DNA from 3 places in the Actinomadura sp. RB99 genome. Region 3 is predicted to be linked to each of the others. Evidence: riboswitches for the same ligand, from Rfam matches in the RefSeq annotation. Region 3 holds a riboswitch; each other region holds the start of a gene.

Region 1 (6,296 bases), on a different contig from region 3:
GCCCGGATTCCGCTTCTGGCACGGCGCCGGTGGTCATCGCTCCTCCTTCGCTTCGACCGTACGGGATGTCAGTGGGTGTGCTCGCCGTGGCCCTCGCCCTGCGGCTCGCCCTGCTGGACGGGCGCGGGCGACGGCCCCGCCGTCGCGGTGAACTCCGCCGTGCGGACCTTGCCGCCGTGCTGGAAGTCCAGGTAGAGCCGGTACGTGCCCGCGCTGGGCGCCTCGGCGTAGAAGGTGATGTCGGGTCCCGGCTTCGTCTTGCCGTCGCCCGGCTCGCCGTCCGGGTGGACGTGCAGGTAGGCGAGGTCGCCCTGGCGCAGCGCGACCAGGTGCCCGTACGCCTCCAGGTACGGCTCCAGGTCCGTGACCGGCTTGCCGTCCTTGCTCACCGACAGCGTCAGCTTGCTCGACCTGCCCGGGGCCAGCGCGCCGGCGAGCCGCACCTCGTAGCCGTCCACCTTCGCGACCTGCTCGGGCCCCGGCAGCGGGACGGGCTGGAAGTCGCCCGCGGCGGCGACGTCGACGCCCAGCGTCAGCGCCTCCTCGGCGCCCTCCGGCTGGACGTCGGTGAAGAACCGGTACGCGCCGGCCTTGGGCAGGACGACCGCGACCTCCCACACGCCGCCGCCGACCTCGGTCGGGTGCAGGTGCTGGAAGCCGGACAGGTCGCGGCGCGCGATGATCAGGTGCAGCCGCTTGCCGTGCAGCGGCGTGAACCTGGTCACGGGCCGGCCGTCCGGGCCGTCGATGGTGAACCGGAAGTCGGTCCGCACGCCCGGCCGCACGTCGGTCGTCCGCGGGTGCAGGGTGTAGCCGCCCTGGCTGACCTGTAGCCCGCCGGGGACGGCCGCGGCCGCCGCCGTCCCGCCGTGGGACCCGTGCGAGCCGTGCCCGCCGTGCCCGCCCTCGTCGGCCTTGCCGACCGGGCCGGCCGCGGTGCCGATCGCGGCGGCCCCGCCGAAGACGACGGCCAGCGCCGCCACGTAGGCGCCCAGCTTGGTCGCGGTGTTCATCGTCCTTCACTCCACTCGTCTCGGCCCTGGTGCGCAGGGCGGCAGGCGTCAGGCCTGCAGGGCGTATCCCGCCTCCTCGACGGCGCTCTTGATCAGGGCGTCGTCGACGGGGGCCTCGCTGGTGACGGTCACCTGGCCGGTCTTGAGGTCGACGTCGACGGCGGTGACGCCGGCGACCTGCTCGACCTCCTCGGTCACGGAGGCGACGCAGTGGCCGCAGGTCATCCCGGTGACGGTGTAGGTGGCGGTGCTCATCTCTCGTCCTCCCTCATCGTGTACCCCCTGGGGGTATCTCGGTGGCCTCATGGTGCCACAACGCCGATGCCCCGCACAACCCGTACCCCCTAGGGGTTATTTCGAGATCCGGGTCACAGCGCGCCGCGCGGAGTTATCCACACCCTGTCCCGGGGGCCTCGCGGGGCGGGGCGCGGCGATTTGTCGATATTCGTCGAGGTATTCACCGCGGATCGCCCCGCCGGCGCGCCGAATCACGCGCCATGCACAAGGTTTTCCACAACCTTCCCCAGCCCTGTGGGCAACTCCGCCGCGTCGCCGGGCGCGGGGCGCCGCTCCCGTCGATGGTCTCGCGTTCCGCGCCCCCGGAGGGCCCGCTTGCGCAGGTCCGCCGCACGGCTGCCGGAGCGTTTACCTTGGAGGGGTCACGATCGGCGAGTGGAGGTCCGATGCCCGAGTTGCCCGAGGTGGAGGCGCTGGCGGCGTTCCTGCGGGAGCGCGTCGTCGGCCATGCCGTCGCGCGCGTCGACGTCCTCGCGATCTCCGCGCTGAAGACCTATGACCCGCCGGTCACCGCGCTGGGCGGGCTGACCGTCACCGGCGCCGCCCGGCACGGCAAGTTCCTCGACCTGGACGTCGACGGCATCCACCTGGTGATCCACCTGGCCCGCGCCGGCTGGCTGCGGTGGCGCGACGAGGTGCCGACGAGACCCGCCCGTCCCGGCGGGAAGAACCCGCTCGCGCTCCGCGTCCACCTCGACGACGGCTCCGGCTTCGACCTCACCGAGGCCGGGACGAAGAAGGGCCTCGCGGTCTACGTCGTCCGCGACCCCGCCGACGTGCCCGGCGTGGCGGGCCTCGGCCCCGACCCGCTGGACGAGTCGTTCACCGCCGGCCGGCTGCGCGAGATCGTCGCGGGCAAGCGCACGCAGATCAAGGGGCTGCTCCGCGACCAGAGCGTCATCGCCGGCATCGGCAACGCCTACTCCGACGAGGTGCTGCACGTGGCGAAGATGTCCCCGTTCAAGATCGCCGCGACGCTCACCGACGACGACATCGCGGTCCTGCACGAGGCGATCGTGACGACCCTCCGCGACGCGGTGGAGCGCTCGCGCGGCCTCGAAGCGCAGGACCTCAAGGGCGAGAAGAAGACCGGCCTGCGCGTGCACGGCCGCAAGGGCGAGAAATGCCCGGTGTGCGGCGACACGATCCGCGAGGTGTCGTTCGCCGACTCGGCCCTCCAGTACTGCCCCACCTGCCAGACCGGCGGCAAGCCCCTGGCCGACCGCCGCCTCTCCCGCCTCCTCAAGTAGCCCGCGGCGGGCGGGGCGGCCGGTCTTGGACTCGGCCGACCTCGGAAGCTCGGAAACCCGGCCGGCTTCGGGGGCTCAGCGGACCTTGGGGACGGGGCCGAAGACGGGGGCGATCTCGCTCCAGCGGTGCAGCTGGCAGCCGTCGTTGCGCTTGAAGGTCGTGTCGACGGGCTTGCCCCGCCAGGTGCCCTTCACCGTGGCGACCTCCGGGCCGCCGTAGATGTCGGTGCACATCCGGTCCTTGGGGACGGGCGCGAACGGGTCCTTGACCTTGGTGAGGGCGGCGCAGGCGTCGGCGGCCTTCGGGTGGTCGCCGCCGGCCGGGTCGCAGGTCAGCCTGTAGGTCGTGGCGGGAGCCTGGGCCGACGCCTTGACCTGGATGGTGAGGCTGTCGGCCGAGGGGCCCGAGGGCCGTACCGTGGTGGTGCCCGAGGGCCGCTCGGCGGGAAGGGTCTTGACGTGTTCGTCGCCGCAGGCGGCCAGTGAGAAGATCATGGCGAGCCCGGACGAGGCGAGGATGAGCGTCCGATACCGCATGCGTGATTCGACGCGGGGGGGCTTCGCGCGGTTCCATGGGGGTGTGATGATTTTCGGGGACGAGGTTCCGGCGGTGGTCGCCGCCGACGTTCCGCAGGGCGGTTACCTGCTCGACGTGCGCGAACAGAGCGAGTGGGACGCGGGGCACGCGCCCGACGCCGTCCACATTCCGATGGGGCAGCTGGGCGACCGGGCCGGGGAGATCCCGCGGGACCGCGAGATCTTCGTGATCTGCCGGTCGGGGGCGCGGTCGGCGCAGGTGACGGTGGCGCTGAACCAGGCGGGCTGGCTGGCGAAGAACGTGGACGGCGGGATGAAGGGCTGGGCCGAGGCGGGCCGCCCGATGGAGAACGGCGGGGACGGCGAGCCCTACGTGGCCTGACCGCCCTCCGGGAAATACGCCCCCTTTGTAGGGGTTGCGGGCGGTTGTACGATCGGTGCCGACCGATAACCGCGGGAGCTCGGGCCATGAGCCGGGCTGAGAGGGCGGCCTTCCTGGCGTCGCCGACCGCATGAACCTGTCCGGGTAATGCCGGCGTAGGGAGCGTGTCCCGTGACGTCCGACGTCGAGAAGACCCTCGCGCACGAGAGCCCGCGCAACGAGGTCCCGTACACCCTCGACGAGCCCGCCCCGAAGGTGCTCGGCTTCTGGGACCAGAGCGCGTTCTGGGCGAACCTCGGGGTCAGCCTGCTGGCCTTCTCCGGCGCCTACACCGTCCTCGCGCCCGATGCCGCCGGGACGCCGACGCTGGCGATCGCGGCGGGCATCGTCGCGATGATCGTCGGCACCGTGCTGGGCGGGCTGATGCTCGGCCTGGCCGCCGCGCCGGGCGCGCGGACGGGCCAGCCGGCGATGGTGCTGCTGCGCGGCCTGTTCGGCGCGCGGCTGTCGTACGTGCCGACGGTGCTGAACATCGCGCAGCTGATCGGCTGGGGCACGTTCGAGCTGATCGTGATCGCGGACGCGGCGCGCGAGCTGTGGGACGGGGTGCCCCGCTGGGGGTACGTCGTCGCGGCCGGGGTGCTCACGACCGTGCTGACGATCTGGCCGCTCGGGTCGGTGCGGCTGCTGCGCCGGTACGTGACGGTCGCGGTGATCGTCGCGCTCGCCTACTTCTACGTGCAGCTCGTCCGGCAGCCGCTGCCGGACCTGAACCACGGGTCGTGGCACGGGTTCTGGATCGGCGCGGACGCGGCGCTGGCGGTGTCGATCTCGTGGGTGCCGGTCGCCGCCGACTACACCCGGCACGCGAAGAGCGCGCGCGGGGCGTTCGGCGCGGCGTCGGTCGGGTACTCGGTCACGCAGATCGTCGCGTACGTGCTGGGGCTGCTGGCCCTGGCGCTCGTGGGCGGCGACACGGGCAAGGTGTTCGACCCGTTCCTGCACGTCGCGCTGGGCGCGGTGTTCTTCGCGGTGTTCGTGCTCCGGGAGGCCGACCAGTCGTTCGCGAACGTGTACTCCACCGCCGTGTCGATCCAGAACCTGGTGCCGCGCGCCGACCGCCGCGTCCTGTCGGTCGCGCTCGGCGCGGGGATCACCGTGCTGGCGCTGGTGCTGGACATCAACGACTACGCGGGCTTCCTGTCGCTGATCGGGTCGGTGTTCGTGCCGATGCTGGGCGTGCTCGCGGCGGACTTCTTCCTGGGCCGGGGCCGCGCCGGCGGCTGGGACGCGAGCCGCGCCGCGCCGTCCCGGTGGAGCATGATCGCGGCCTGGGTGGTCGGCATCGTCGCCTACCAGCTGATCAACTCCGGGACGATCGGCTGGTGGACGGACCTGTGGCAGCACGTGCGGGACGCGCTGCACTTCACCCCGCAGAGCTGGATGAGCGCGTCGCTGCTCTCCTTCCTCGTCGCGGCCGCCGCGACGCTCCTGATCGGCCGGACGGGCGCCGCCCGCCGGCCCGGTATTACCCGGCGGTAGGGTTGCCGGAGCCGCGCGCCGACGGATGCGCCGCGCCCCGCCGGAAAGGCACGACGGAGATGGCCGATCCCGAGGTCCCCGGGCCCCTGAAGTGGCGTTCCTCCCTTCGCGGGGGTCGCCTGGTGGGAACTTTTCGGCGCCGGTTGCCCGGCGCCGCACCGGGCTCCGGTGGCACGATGACAGGCGTGCAGCACGTCCACGACCCGATCGCGCGCGCCGTCATCGAGAGCGCCGCCGACGCGATCGTGGCCGTCGACCAGAAGCACCGCGTCACCGTGTGGAACCCGGCCGCCGAGCGGATGTTCGGCTGGAGCGCCGAGGAGATGGTCGGGCGCGTCCCGCCGATCGTCCCGGACGAGCTGAAGGCCGAGCACAACGCCGTCCAGGAGCGGCTGCTCACCCGGCGCGCCGGCGAGGGCGAGTCCGAGAAGGAGGGCGGGCAGATCTCGATCGCGACCCGCCGGTTCCACCGGGACGGCCGGCTGATCGACGTGCGGATCGACACGAGCCTGCTGAAGGACCCGGCCGGCACCCCGCTCGGCTGGGTCGGGGTGTACCACCCGGCGGAGGACGACGAGATCGTCCAGCACCACATGACGGAGCGGGCCCGGCTCGTCCGGCGGCTGAACGACATCGTCGCCGACCTGAACGCCGAACTGGACCTCGCCGTCGTGCTCGACCGGATCACGACCGCGCTGATCGAGCTGACCGGCGCGGACGCGGGCGGGTTCGTCCGGATCGAGGGGCAGCGGCTGCGGCTGGTCAGCACGTCGGGCCTGCCCGAGCACCTGCGCGGGACGACCGCCGAGCTGCGCCCGAGCCTGGTCGGGGAGCTGCTGCGGTCCGGCAAGACGGTCAAGCTCGCGACCGGCGAGCAGCGGCTCGGCGACCTGGTCTGGTCCGAGCTGCCCGGCCTGCACACCGTCGCGCTCGGCCTGTCCTACCTGCAGAACCGCCCGTACGGGGCGCTGTACGCGCTGTTCTCCGGACGCAAGATCGGGCACACCGAGCTGGAGCTGCTGGAGCTGCTCGCCGGGCACGCCGGCGTGGCGGTCGGCAACGCCGTCGCGTACGCGGAGGTCGTCCGGCAGCGGGCGCACGAGCGCGCGGTGATCGACTCCAGCGCGGACGGCATCGCGGTGCTCGACCACGACCTCGTCGTCCGGCAGTGGAACCCGGCCGCGCACGCCCTCACCGGGGTCCCGCCGGAGGACGCGATCGGCCGGCCGCTGCCGTTCGACATGCCCGCGCTCGGCGAGATGCTGACGTTCCCGC
Region 2 (6,296 bases), on a different contig from region 3:
CGGCACGCGGTTCGCGGCGGGCTCCGGTGAGGGAAGGGGGCCGCCCTCACCGAGGGCGCCGGTGACCGGTCTCCCGGCCCGGTCCCCGGTCAGGAACCGCCGGGCGCCAGCGGCAGGTACACGCGCCCGCCTCCGGCGCGGAACTCCCCGGCCTTCTCCCGCATCCCGGCGGCGAGCGCCTCCTCCTCGGCCAGTCCGTGCTCGCCGGCGTACCGGCGGACGTCCCGGGTGATCTTCATCGAGCAGAAGTGCGGCCCGCACATCGAGCAGAAGTGCGCGGTCTTCGCCGGCGCCGCCGGGAGCGTCGCGTCATGGAACGCCCGCGCGGTGTCCGGGTCCAGCGACAGGTCGAACTGGTCCTCCCAGCGGAAGTCGAACCGCGCGTCCGACAGCGCGTCGTCCCACGCCTGCGCGCCCGGATGCCCCTTGGCCAGGTCGGCGGCGTGCGCCGCGATCTTGTAGGCGATCACGCCGGCCTTGACGTCGTCGCGGTCCGGCAGCCCGAGGTGCTCCTTCGGCGTGACGTAGCAGAGCATCGCGGTGCCGTGCCAGCCGATCATCGCGGCGCCGATCGCCGAGGTGATGTGGTCGTAGCCCGGCGCGATGTCGGTGGTCAGCGGCCCCAGCGTGTAGAACGGCGCGCCGTCGCACCACTCCTGCTGCAGGTCCACGTTCTCCTTGATCTTGTGCATCGGGACGTGGCCCGGGCCCTCGTTCATCACCTGGTTGTCGAACTCGGCGGCGATCCGGGTGAGCTCGCCCTGCGTGCGCAGCTCCGCGAACTGCGCCTCGTCGTTGGCGTCCGCGATGCAGCCGGGCCGCAGCCCGTCGCCGAGCGACCAGGTGACGTCGTAGGCCGCGAAGATCTCGCACAGCTCGCGGAAGCGGGTGTAGAGGAAGTTCTCCTCGTGGTGCGCCAGGCACCACGCCGCCATGATCGACCCGCCGCGCGAGACGATGCCGGTCTTCCGCCGCGCCGTCAGCGGCACGTACCGCAGCAGCACGCCCGCGTGCACGGTCATGTAGTCGACGCCCTGCTCGGCCTGCTCGATCACGGTGTCGCGGAAGACGTCCCAGGTCAGCTCCGCCGGGTCGCCGCCGACCTTCTCCACCGCCTGGTACAGCGGGACGGTCCCGACCGGCACCGGCGAGTTGCGCAGGATCCACTCGCGGGTGGTGTGGATGTCCCGGCCCGTCGACAGGTCCATGATCGTGTCGGCGCCCCAGCGGGTCGCCCACGTCATCTTCTCGACCTCGTCCTCGATCGAGGACGCCACCGCCGAGTTGCCGATGTTGGCGTTCACCTTCACCAGGAAGCTCCGGCCGATGACCATCGGCTCGATCTCCGGGTGGTTGACGTTGGCGGGCAGCACCGCCCGGCCCGCCGCCAGCTCGTCGCGGACGAACTCCGGCGCCACGCCCTCGCGCAGCGCCGCGAACTCCATCTCGGCGGTGATCTCCCCGCGCCGCGCGTAGGCGCGCTGGGTCACCGCGCCGCCGCTCGCCCGGCGCGGCCTGCGGGGGAGCGGCCCGTCGGCCGCGGGCGCGGAGCGGCGCCCGTCGTCCTCGGGGCGCGCCGCCCGCCCGTCGTACGGCTCGGTGTCGCCGCGCTCGGCGATCCACGCCTCCCGCAGCGCGGGCAGCCCCTTGCGGACGTCGGTCTCGTGGTCGGGGTCGGTGTACGGCCCGGACGTGTCGTACAGGACGACGACGTCGCCGTTGGTCAGCGGGACCTCCCGCATGGGAACGCGCACCCCCGGGCGGGAACCCTGGAGGTAGGTCTTGCGGGCAGCTGGAACCACGGATTCGGTCATGACGACTCGATCTCTCCCTACGCCGGCATTACCCGGTCAGGTTCATGCGGTCAGCGGCCGTCCCAGCCGCTATCTCAGCCCGGTTCGCCGGGCCCCCGCGATCTGTCGTGCTCGACGGTAACCCGGCGCACCCCCGTTGCGGCAACCACCGCCGCCGGGGTAGAACGCGCCCGCGCGACGGGGCTGGGAGGATCAGGGCATGGAGAACATCCGCGATGACTTCGCCCTCACACCCGTCGGCCACGTGTCGTCCCCCCTCAGCGACCGCGCCGAGGCGCCCAAGCAGGGGACGGAGGGCGCCCCCGACGCGTGGCTGGTCTTCGAGCCGTCGTACCAGGCGGCCCTGGAGGGGCTCGGCGACGGCGACCGGATCATCGTGCTCACCTGGCTGCACCTGGCTCCGCGGGACGTGCTGCGGACCCGGCCGCGCGACGACCCGCGCAACCCCGAGACCGGCGTGTTCGCCACCCGCTCCCCGGCCCGCCCGAACCCGATCGGCCTGCACCCCGTGGAGATCCTCCAGGTCACCGGGCGGCGCGTGCGCGTCCGCGGCCTGGAGGCGCTCGACGGCACGCCGGTGCTGGACGTCAAGCCCGTTCTCGCGGGGGGTACCGGCCTTTGACCGGCCCGTGCTCCGCGGTGGTCCAGACCACCGCCTAAAGTGGAGAGGCATGATCACCGTCTGAGGAAGGACCCGGCATGCCCGTTTCCCCCCGGCCGCAGAACGCGACCGGCACGCACACCGTGCTGGACAAGGCCTACGAGCGCGTCCTCGTCCGCGACCCGGGGGAGCCGGAGTTCCACCAGGCCGTCCACGAGGTGCTGGAGTCGCTCGGACCGGCCGTCGCCGCCCGCCCCGAGCTCGCCGGCCAGGGGGTGCTGGAGCGGCTCGTCGAGCCCGAGCGGCAGATCGTCTTCCGGGTGCCGTGGACCGACGACTCCGGCGCGGTGCATGTCAACCGCGGCTTCCGGGTGGAGTTCAACAGCGCGCTCGGCCCGTACAAGGGCGGCCTGCGCTTCCACCCGTCGGTGAACCTCGGCATCGTGAAGTTCCTCGGCTTCGAGCAGATCTTCAAGAACGCGCTGACCGGTCTCGGCATCGGCGGCGGCAAGGGCGGCAGCGACTTCGACCCGCGCGGCCGCTCGGACGCCGAGGTGATGCGGTTCTGCCAGTCGTTCATGACCGAGCTGCACCGCCACATCGGCGACGACACCGACGTCCCGGCCGGGGACATCGGCGTCGGCGGCCGGGAGATCGGCTTCCTGTTCGGCCAGTACCGGCGGATCAGCAACCGCTGGGAGGCGGGCGTCCTCACCGGGAAGGGCCAGCCCTGGGGCGGGTCGGCGTGCCGGACCGAGGCCACCGGCTACGGCAACGTGATGTTCACCGCCGAGATGCTCCGCAAGCGCGGCGAGGAGCTGGACGGCCAGACCGTCACCGTGTCCGGATCCGGCAACGTCGCGATCTACAGCATCGAGAAGGCGCAGCAGCTCGGCGCCAACGTGATCACGGTGTCCGACTCGGGCGGCTACGTGGTGGACGAGAAGGGCATCGACCTCGAACTGCTCAAGCAGATCAAGGAGGTCGAGCGGGGCCGGGTCGCCGACTACGCCGAGCGGCGCGGCGCGTCCGCCCGGTTCGTCCGGGGCGGCAGCGTCTGGGACGTCCCGGCCGACATCGCGCTGCCGTCGGCGACGCAGAACGAGCTGGACGCCCAGGCCGCGCGGGTGCTGGTCCGCAACGGCGTGAAGGCCGTCTCCGAGGGCGCCAACATGCCCACCACGCCCGAGGCGGTCCACGTGCTGCAGGAGGCGGGCGTCGCGTTCGGCCCGGGCAAGGCCGCCAACGCCGGCGGCGTCGCCGTCAGCGCCCTGGAGATGCGGCAGAACGCGGGACGCGAGATGTGGACGTTCCCGAAGGCCGAGGCGGAGCTGGCGGAGATCATGACGCGGATCCACAACACCTGCGACGAGACCTCCGAGCGCTACGGCGCGCCCGGGAACTACGTGGTGGGCGCCAACATCGCGGGGTTTGAGCGCGTCGCCGAGGCGATGCTCGCCCAGGGCCTCATCTGACCTCGGCCCCGGGGCGCCGCCCGGGCGGCGCCGCGCCCGGGACCGGCGGGAACGCGGCCCCGGGGTGCGGCACGCCGCGGGGCGGGTGCGCGCCGGCCGCGGAGTCGGGGAGGATGGGCACGTGGTGACGATGCCCCGGCCCGACACGGCGACCCGAGACGCCCTGCTGACGACGCTGCTGGCCGCCGCGGCCGTCGCCGCCGCGCTCGCGTGGCCGGGGACGCGGCCGCTGGACGCCTGGGGCGTCCTCCTGCTGGCCGGCGCCCACGTGCCGCTCGCGGTGATCCGGCGCCGCCCGGCGCTCGCGCTCGTCGTGCTGGTCGTCCTGACGCTGCCGTACCACCTGCTGCAGTACCAGCATCACGCGCTGATCCCGGCCGAGGTGATCGCGCTGTTCGCCTACGCGGTGTTCGGGCGCCGGGTCCGCGCCGTCCTGACGGTGGCCGGCCTGCTGCTGTTCGTCTGCGTGATCACGATGGCGCTGCGGGCGGGCGGCGGCTCCGTCCGCGAGCAGATCGCGGTGATCGAGGCCGTGGTGTCGGTGGTGATCGCCGTGCAGGTCTGGCGGTCGCACCGCGCCCGGCTCGCCACGATCACCGAGCGGGCCGAGCGCGCCGAGCGCACCCGCGAGGAGGAGGCGCGCCGCCGGGTCGCCGAGGAGCGCCTGCGGATCGCCCGCGACCTGCACGACCTGCTCGCGCACAGCATCACCGTCATCGGCGTGCAGGCGGGCGCCGCCGCCCACCTCGTCGCCGGCGACCGGCCGCTCGACCGCGCGGAGCTGGCCGAGGCGCTCGGATCGATCGCCGCGACCTGCCGGGAGGCCCGCACCGAGCTGCGCGGCACCCTGCAGGTCCTGCGCGGCACCGATGTCGGCGGGCCCGCCGAGCTGCCCGGCCCGGACGCGATCCCCGGCCTCGTGGACGCGGCCCGGGCCGCCGGCCTGGAGGTGACGCTGAGCGCCGACGGCGCCGCCGGCGCGCCGCCGGAGATCGGCGTCGCCGCGTACCGGATCGTCCAGGAGGCCCTGACCAACGTCGTCAAGCACGCCGGCGCGCGCCGCGTCGCGGTGACCCTCGCGCGCGAGGAGCGGGGGCTCGTCGTGCGCGTCGCCGACGACGGCCGGGGCCCCTCCGGCGCCGAGCCGGAGGGGTTCGGGATCCTCGGCATGATCGAGCGGGCGCGCAGCGTCGGCGGGACGCTGGACGCCGGCCCCGGCGAGGACGGCGGCTTCGCGGTCACCGCCGTCTTCCCGGCCGCCCTCCGGGACGGCACGCCCCCGGACGTGCCGTCCGGGGAGGCGCCGGTCACCCCCCGCTGATCGTCCGGGCGTGCAGCAGGAGCAGGCCCGCCAGGGTCGAGCCGGACCCGATCTCGCCGCGCGCGGCGAGCTCCGGGACCGACGAGAGCGGCACCCACTCGATCCGCTCCGCCTCCACGTCGGTCGGCTCGCCGATCCGCTCGGCGCCGTCCGCCCGGAAGATGTGGTGGATCCCGTCGTGCAGCCCCGGCGACGGGCGCACCGCCACGACGTGCTCCAGCGGCCCGGCCCGGTACCCGGTCTCCTCGACCAGCTCGCGCGCCGCCGCCTCCGCCGGGTCCTCGCCGTCCTCGACCCGGCCGCCCGGGACCTCCCAGCCCCAGGCGCCGGTGATGAACCGGTGCCGCCAGATCAGCAGCACCCGGCCCGCGCCGTCGACCGCCGCCACGCCCGCGGCGGGCCGCACCCGCACGAGATGGTGGTCGAAGCGCCGCCCGTCCGGCAGTTCCACGTCGGCCAGCCGCACGTCCATCCAGGGGCTGTCGTAGATCGATCTCTCGCCGTGCACCGTCCATCGCATGGCCGGACGCTATCGGGGGCTTTCAAAGCCTTACCGGTAGGGTCAGGATCAAGGGGGACGGCGCGACCGCCGGGGGGCCGACCCAGGCCCCAGGGTCATCGCCCGGAGGGCGCTGTCAGGGAGGGGAGCGCAAGCGGTGAGCACTGAGGCCGGCAGGGCGCCGGAGGCGGCGCGGGACCGGATCTTCACGGTGCCGAACATGCTCAGCATGGCGCGGCTCGTCGGAGTCCCGTTCTTCCTGTGGCTGGTGCTGGTCGAGCAGGACTGGTGGGCGCTCGGGCTGCTGGTGTTCGCCGGCCTGTCGGACTGGCTGGACGGCAAGCTCGCGCGGGCGCTGAACCAGACCAGCAAGCTCGGCATGCTCCTGGATCCGGCCGCCGACCGGCTGTACATCTTCGCGACGCTCGTCGGCCTGACGATCCGCGACATCATCCCGCTGTGGCTGCTGGCCGCGCTGGTCGCGCGCGAGCTGGCGATCACCCCGATCGCGCCGATCGTGCGGCGGCTCGGGTACGGCGGGACGCTTCCCGTGCACTTCATCGGCAAGACGGGCACATTGTGCCTG
Region 3 (6,296 bases):
CCCGAACGACCTCGCCGCGATCGACCGGACGCCGAGCGAGACCGCCGCGCGGAGCATCGCGGAGGGCGGCATCACGCTGCTGCGCAACGCGGGCGGGATCCTGCCGCTGAAGTCGCCCTCGTCGATCGCGCTGATCGGGCGGGCCGCGCGGCAGAGCCAGAGCGGGACGGGGTCGGCGAACGTCGTGCCGTTCACGTCCGTCGGCGCGCAGGACGGCATCGCCCGCCGCGCCGGCTCCGGCACGCGGATCAGCTACAACGACGGCGACGACGCGGGCGCTGCCGCCGACGCCGCCCGCAAGGCCGACGTCGCGATCGTGTTCGCCACCGACAGCGAGGGCGAGTTCTTCGACCGCTCCTGCCTGACGCTCCGGTGCGGCGAACCGCTGCGCGGCGACCAGGACGGGCTGATCGGCGCCGTCGCCAAGGCCAACCCCAACACGATCGTCGTGCTGGAGACCGGCGGCCCCGTGCTGACCCCCTGGCGGAACCAGGTCAAGGGCATCATCGAGGCGTGGTACCCGGGCCAGGAGGGCGGGAACGCGCTGGCCCGCGTCCTGTACGGCGACGTGGACCCGGGCGGGCGGCTGCCCGTCACCTTCCCCGCCGCCGAGGGCGACGCGCCCCTCGCCGGGAACCCGTCGCAGTTCCCCGGCGTGAACAAGACCGTCACGTTCTCCGAGGGCGTCATGGTCGGCTACCGGCACTACGACGCCAAGGGCCTCACGCCGGCGTTCCCCTTCGGGCACGGCCTGTCGTACACGACGTTCCGCTACAGCGGGCTGGCCGCGTCGTCCACGTCGGTGCAGGTCACGGTGACGAACACCGGCACACGCGCGGGCACCGCCGTCCCGCAGCTGTACCTGGGGCTGCCCTCCGCCGGCGTGGACGTCCCGCAGCCGCCCAGGCAGCTCAAGGGCTACGCCAAGGTCGCCCTGGCCCCGGGCCAGAGCAAGCGCGTCACGTTCCCGCTGACCTCGCGGTCCCTGGCGTACTGGAACCAGGGCGCGAAGGCGTGGAAGGTGGCGGGCGGCTGCTACAAGGCGATGGTCGGCGGCTCCGAGCGCGACATCCAGCAGACCGGGAGCTTCGGGACGTGCGCCGCGAAGTAAAGATCGGGGTTCCGCTGCCCCGCTCCGGCGTGACACGGTACAAATGAGGAAATCTTCGTCCGTCCCCGCCGAGTCGGAGTCCCCCCTTGCCGCACGACACCTCCCGCGGGAGGACGAACCCCCACACCGGGCGCCCCGCCCAGTCCCGCAACGGCCAGCAGGCCCGTTCCGGGCAGGGACGCGCGGGCCAGCCCCACGGCCGCCCGGCCAAGCCGCGCCCCGGCCAGCCCGGCCCGGCGGCGGGAACGGCCGGCAAGCGGCCCGCCCCGCGCCAGGGCAAGAGCCGCCGGCACGAGCGGCCGCTGCGCGCCGGCGACCCCCGCAGCATCGGCGGCTACCGGCTGCTCGGGCGGCTCGGCGAGGGCGGCCAGGGCGTGGTCTACCTGGGCCGCGACGGTGACGACCGCCTGGTCACGGTCAAGGTGCTGCGCGGCGGCCTGGACGCCGGGCAGCGGGCGCGCAGCCGGTTCGTCAAGGAGGCGGAGGCCGCGCGGAAGGTCGCCGGGCGGCACACCGCGCGGGTGCTGGACGCCGACGTCACCGGCGACCGCCCCTACATCGTCAGCGAGTTCGTCGAGGGGCCGCCGCTGCAGCGGGTCGTCGACGAGGACGGGCCGCTGCCGGCCCCGCAGCTGCGCAAGGTGGCGCTGCGCACCGCCGGCGCGCTCGCCGCGATTCACCGCGCGGGGATCGTGCACCGCGACTTCAAGCCCGCCAACGTGGTGCTGGGCCCGGACGGCGCCAAGGTGATCGACTTCGGCATCGCGCGCGCCGCCGACGCGCTGGCCCGCACCGAGCCGCTCACCACGAGCCCGGTCGGCACCCCCGGCTACATGGCGCCCGAGCAGATCGAGGACGAGCCGGTCGGGCCGCCCGCCGACGTGTTCGCCTGGGGCGCCGCGATGGTGTTCGCCGCGACGGGCCGGCCGCCGTTCGGCAGCGGGCCGAGCGCCGCGGTGATGCGGCGGGTGACGTCCCGGCCGCCCGATCTCGGCGACATGGAGGGGCCGCTGCGCGAGCTGGCCGCCCGCTGCCTCGACAAGAACCCGGCGGCCCGGCCCACCGCGCCGCAGCTCGTCCGCGCGCTGCGCGAGGGGCAGGGGCCCGCGCCGAAGCCGCGGCCCACCCGCATCCCGCGCTACCGGTGGCGGATGATGCTGGCGCTCGCCGCGGTGATCATCGCCGGGTTCGTGCTCGGCGTGCTGTTCTAGCGGCGGACCCGCCGGGCACTCACCTGGCCCGCGCCCACCGGGACCGGTGATCACCAGTGCGGGGGGCGCTCCTCGAGCAGCCGCGCGTCGTCATCGCCGCCGCCGCGCCACTCGCCCCAGCCGGTGTCGGTGTCGTCGGCGGTCTGGTCCGGCAGGATCTCCAGGTCGTCGCCCAGGTCGACCGGCCGGTCGTCGTCGGGTCCCACGCTCATGATCCCCATTGTCGGTCATCGGCGGGACCGCCCGCACCGTGATCCCCGTCGCCCGGGTCCCGCGCCCGGCTCAGGCGGCGGGGGCGGGGAGGCGGCGGGCGAACTCGGCGGCCGCGGCGCCCGGGTCGTCGGCCTCGGTGATCGCCCGGACCACCACGACGCGCTCGGCGCCCGCGTCCAGCACCTCGCCGAGGTTGCCGAGGTCGATGCCGCCGATCGCGAACCACGGGCGGGGCTGGCGCTGCGCCGCCACGTACTCCAGCAGCTTCGCGCCGGGCGCGTGGCGTCCCGGCTTGGTCGGCGTGGGCCACACCGGGCCCGCGCAGAAGTAGTCCACGCCCGGCTCGGCGGACGCCGCGGACGCCTGCTCGTCGGAGTGCGTGGACCGGCCGATCAGCACGTCCCCGCCGACGATCTCGCGGGCGGCCGGCACCGGCAGGTCGTCCTGCCCGAGGTGCAGCACGTCGGCGCCGACCGCGCGGGCGACGTCGGCGCGGTCGTTGACCGCCAGCAGCGCCCCGTGCCGCTCGCACGCCGCCCGGAACACCTCCAGGTAGGCCATCTCCTGCCGGGCCTCCAGGCCCTTCTGGCGCAGCTGGACGATGTCGACGCCGTTGCCGAGCGCCGCGTCCAGGAACGCGGGAAGGTCCCCCTGCCGCTCCCTCGCGTCCGTGCAGAGGTAGAGGCGGGCGCGGCTGAGCCGGGCGCGCAGCGCCACGGCCCGTTCGGTCGGGATGTGCCTGGACACGGTGGGGGCGGTTTCCTTTCGGTGGGCATGCGGCGCGGGGCCACGCGCGGCGGCGTGACCCCGCGGCCGGTCCGCTCGGTCGGTTCGGGTCAGAATGCCAGGGCCTGGGCGCGTCGCCGCACCTCGGTCCCCCGGTTCTCGCTGAGCGCCTGGACGGGCGTGCCGGGCAGCGTGTCGTCGGCGGTGAACAGCCAGCGGAGGGTCTCGACCTCGTCGAAGCCGGCGTCCGACAGCAGCGTCAGGGTGCCGGACAGGCCCTTGATGACCTGGCCCTCCCGGATGAACGCCGCCGGCACCATCGGCTCGCCGTCGCGGCGGACCGACAGCAGCTTGCGCTCGCTGATGAGCTGCTTGATCCGGCTGGTCTTGATGCCGAGCCGCTCCGCCGCCTCCCGGAGGGAGAGCCAGTCGCCGGCGAGGGCGTCGGTGCGGGGGTCCAGTGCGCTGTCAACGGTTGCGTGCGTCTGGGTCACGCCCCCTTGCTACCACGCCTTCGGAAGCCTCAAACCCACCCGGCCGCCGTTACCGGCGGTCGGGTTCCGCTACCGGCGAACGGCCTGGCGGACGGGCACGTCCGGGTCCGCGATCGCCTCCGGATCCACCGGCGTCCCGGCCGCGATCACCCGCCTGGCCTGCACCAGGTCGCGTGGGCTGTCCACGGTCAGGATCGCGTCGAGCCGGTCGCCGGTCAGCCACGCCACCGCCCACTTGCGGCCGGACGGGTCGCCGCGGTGGACGAGCCGCTCGGACCGCGCGTGGTGCCCGGCGTACTGCACCATCCGGCCGAACTGCTCGGACCAGAAGTAGGGGGCGGCGTCGTAGACCGCGTCCTGGCCGAGCAGGGCCGCCGCGGCGACGTCGGGGGCGTTGAGGGCGGTGTCCCAGTGCTCGACGAGGAGCCGCCTGCCGTACCGGTCCGACCACCAGGCGGCGCAGTCGCCGACCGCGACGACGTCGGTGCGGACGGTGCCGGCCTCGTCGTCCGCCACGGCCCGGAACGAGCCGTCGGTGACGACGCCGCGCTCCAGCAGCAGGCCGGAGCCCTCCAGCCAGCCGAGCGCGGGCCGGACGCCGATCCCGACGACGACCTCGTCGGCGGCGATCCGCTCGCCGCCGCCGGGGCCGGCGAGGGCGAGGCCGCCGTGCTCGACCGCGGCGACCTTGACGCCGGTGCGCAGCTCGACGCCCGCCTCGGCGTACCAGGGGATGGTGAGCGCGCCGATCTCCTGGCCGAGCGCGACGGCGAGCGGGGTGTCGGCGGCCTCGACGACGGTGACGGCGCAGCCCTTCTTCGCGGCGGTGGTGGCGACCTCGGCGCCGATCCAGCCCGCGCCGACGATCACGATCCGGGCGCCCTCGGTGAGGCGTCCGCGCAGGTCGCGGGAGTCGTCGATGGTGCGCAGGACGTGCTGGCGGCCGTCGCCGGGCAGCGTGACGGGCTCGGCGCCGGTGGCGATGACCAGGCCGTCGAAGGGCAGGTCGCCGGCGGTGGTCGCGACGGTGCCGCCGCCCCGGCCGTCACCTCCCGGCGCGTCGAGGCGCAGCGCGGTGGCGCGCTCGCCGAGCAGCAGCTCGCAGCGGAGCGCGTCCCAGTCGGCGTCCACGGTGGTGTCGTCGGAGTCGCCCGCCAGCACCGCCTTGGACAGCGGCGGCCGGTCGTACGGCATGTGCCGCTCCGCCGAGACGAGGGTCAGCTCGCCCTCGTACCCCTTGCTCCTCAGTGCCTCGGCGGCCCGCACGCCCGCCAGCCCGCCGCCCACGACGATGACCCTGTTCATGGGCGCCCACCCTAACCGGGGCCGCCGGAGCGCTTTTGGACGGGTGTCCAGACAGGTGCATTCGGGGTGTTGGCCGTATGGTGGGGCATAGCGGCACGTGCACAACACAACAGAGCGCGGGAGTCCGGTGCGACCGGGCTGAGAGGGCGGCTGAGCGGGCCGCCGACCGCCACGACCTGATCCGGATCATGCCGGCGAAGGGAGCGCGCATTGCGGATCGTGATCATCGGGGCCGGGGTCATCGGCCTGGCCACCGCCTGGCGGGCCGCGCAGGGCGGCGCCGCCGTCACCCTGGTCGACCCGGCGCCCGCGAGCGGCGCCTCGTCGGTCGCCGCGGGCATGCTGACCCCCGTCAGCGAGCTGAGCTACGGCGAGGAGCCGCTGCTGCGGCTCGGCCTCGCCTCCCGCGACCGCTACGGCGCGTTCGCCGCCGAGCTGGCCGAGGCCACCGGCCTGGACACCGGCTACCGCGACGACGGGACCCTCCAGGTCGCGTTCGACGCCGACGACCTGAAGCTCCTGGACGACCTGCGCGCCTTCCAGGAGAGCCTCGGCATCCCCGTCGAGGCCCTCACCGGCCGCGAGTGCCGCAGGGCCGAGCCGATGCTGGCGCCCGGCGTGCGCGGCGGCCTGCTCGCGCCCGAGGACGGCTCGGTCGACCCGCGCCGGCTCGCCCCGGCGCTGCTGGCGGCGGGCGAGCGGCTGGGCGTCCGGCTGGTGCGGCGGCGCGCGGAGGGCCTGCTGGTCGAGCGCGACGCGGCCGCCGGGGTCCGGCTGGACGACGGCGCCGAGATCCGCGCGGACCGGGTGCTGCTGGCCGCCGGGCCCTGGTCGGGCGACCTGGCGGGCCTGCCCGCCGGGACCGTTCCACCCGTCCGCCCCGTCAAGGGCCAGGTGATCAGGCTCCGCACGCCGGTGCCGTTCCTGCGGCGCACCACCCGCGGCCTGGTGAAGGGCTCGTCGGTCTACCTGGTGCCGCGCGCGGACGGCGAGATCGTCATCGGCGCCACGCAGGAGGAGCTGGGCTTCGACACGCGGGTCACCGCGGGCGGCCTGTGGGAGCTGCTGCGGGACGCCCGCGAGCTGCTGCCCGGCCTCACCGAGCTGGAGTTCGCCGAGGTCACCGCGGGCCTGCGGCCCGGTTCCCCGGACAACGCCCCGCTGATGGGCCCCACCGCGCTGCCCGGCCTCTACCTCGGCACCGGCCACTTCCGCAACGGCATCCTGCTGGCGCCG

What was found. A riboswitch is a leader RNA that binds a small molecule or an ion and turns the genes downstream of it on or off. The one in region 3 is predicted to bind thiamine pyrophosphate.
Region 1: another riboswitch for thiamine pyrophosphate. It lies ahead of amrb99_RS01855 (cytosine permease); the one in region 3 lies ahead of thiO (glycine oxidase ThiO).
Region 2: another riboswitch for thiamine pyrophosphate. It lies ahead of thiC (phosphomethylpyrimidine synthase ThiC); the one in region 3 lies ahead of thiO (glycine oxidase ThiO).

The regions. Positions count from the first base shown of each region.
Region 1 covers NZ_JABMCA010000001.1:358,726-365,021, reverse strand. Annotated here, with positions in the region: gene amrb99_RS01885 (heavy metal translocating P-type ATPase) at 1-37, opposite strand, end outside; gene amrb99_RS01880 (hypothetical protein) at 69-1,013, opposite strand; gene amrb99_RS01875 (heavy-metal-associated domain-containing protein) at 1,062-1,268, opposite strand; gene amrb99_RS01870 (DNA-formamidopyrimidine glycosylase family protein) at 1,697-2,560, shown strand; gene amrb99_RS01865 (SSI family serine proteinase inhibitor) at 2,636-3,097, opposite strand; gene amrb99_RS01860 (rhodanese-like domain-containing protein) at 3,144-3,479, shown strand; TPP riboswitch at 3,541-3,658, shown strand; gene amrb99_RS01855 (cytosine permease) at 3,651-5,021, shown strand; gene amrb99_RS01850 (PAS domain-containing protein) at 5,198-6,296, shown strand, end outside.
Region 2 covers NZ_JABMCA010000091.1:8,593-14,888, reverse strand. Annotated here, with positions in the region: gene thiC (phosphomethylpyrimidine synthase ThiC) at 90-1,814, opposite strand; TPP riboswitch at 1,810-1,923, opposite strand; gene tsaA (tRNA (N6-threonylcarbamoyladenosine(37)-N6)-methyltransferase TrmO) at 2,014-2,436, shown strand; gene gdhA (NADP-specific glutamate dehydrogenase) at 2,514-3,890, shown strand; gene amrb99_RS43775 (sensor histidine kinase) at 4,021-5,211, shown strand; gene amrb99_RS43770 (NUDIX hydrolase) at 5,198-5,731, opposite strand; gene amrb99_RS43765 (CDP-alcohol phosphatidyltransferase family protein) at 5,868-6,296, shown strand, end outside.
Region 3 covers NZ_JABMCA010000037.1:67,349-73,644, forward strand. Annotated here, with positions in the region: gene amrb99_RS28830 (glycoside hydrolase family 3 C-terminal domain-containing protein) at 1-1,111, shown strand, start outside; gene amrb99_RS28835 (serine/threonine-protein kinase) at 1,198-2,322, shown strand; gene amrb99_RS28840 (hypothetical protein) at 2,373-2,534, opposite strand; gene thiE (thiamine phosphate synthase) at 2,605-3,282, opposite strand; gene amrb99_RS28850 (Rv2175c family DNA-binding protein) at 3,372-3,755, opposite strand; gene amrb99_RS28855 (FAD-dependent oxidoreductase) at 3,825-5,060, opposite strand; TPP riboswitch at 5,167-5,280, shown strand; gene thiO (glycine oxidase ThiO) at 5,271-6,296, shown strand, end outside.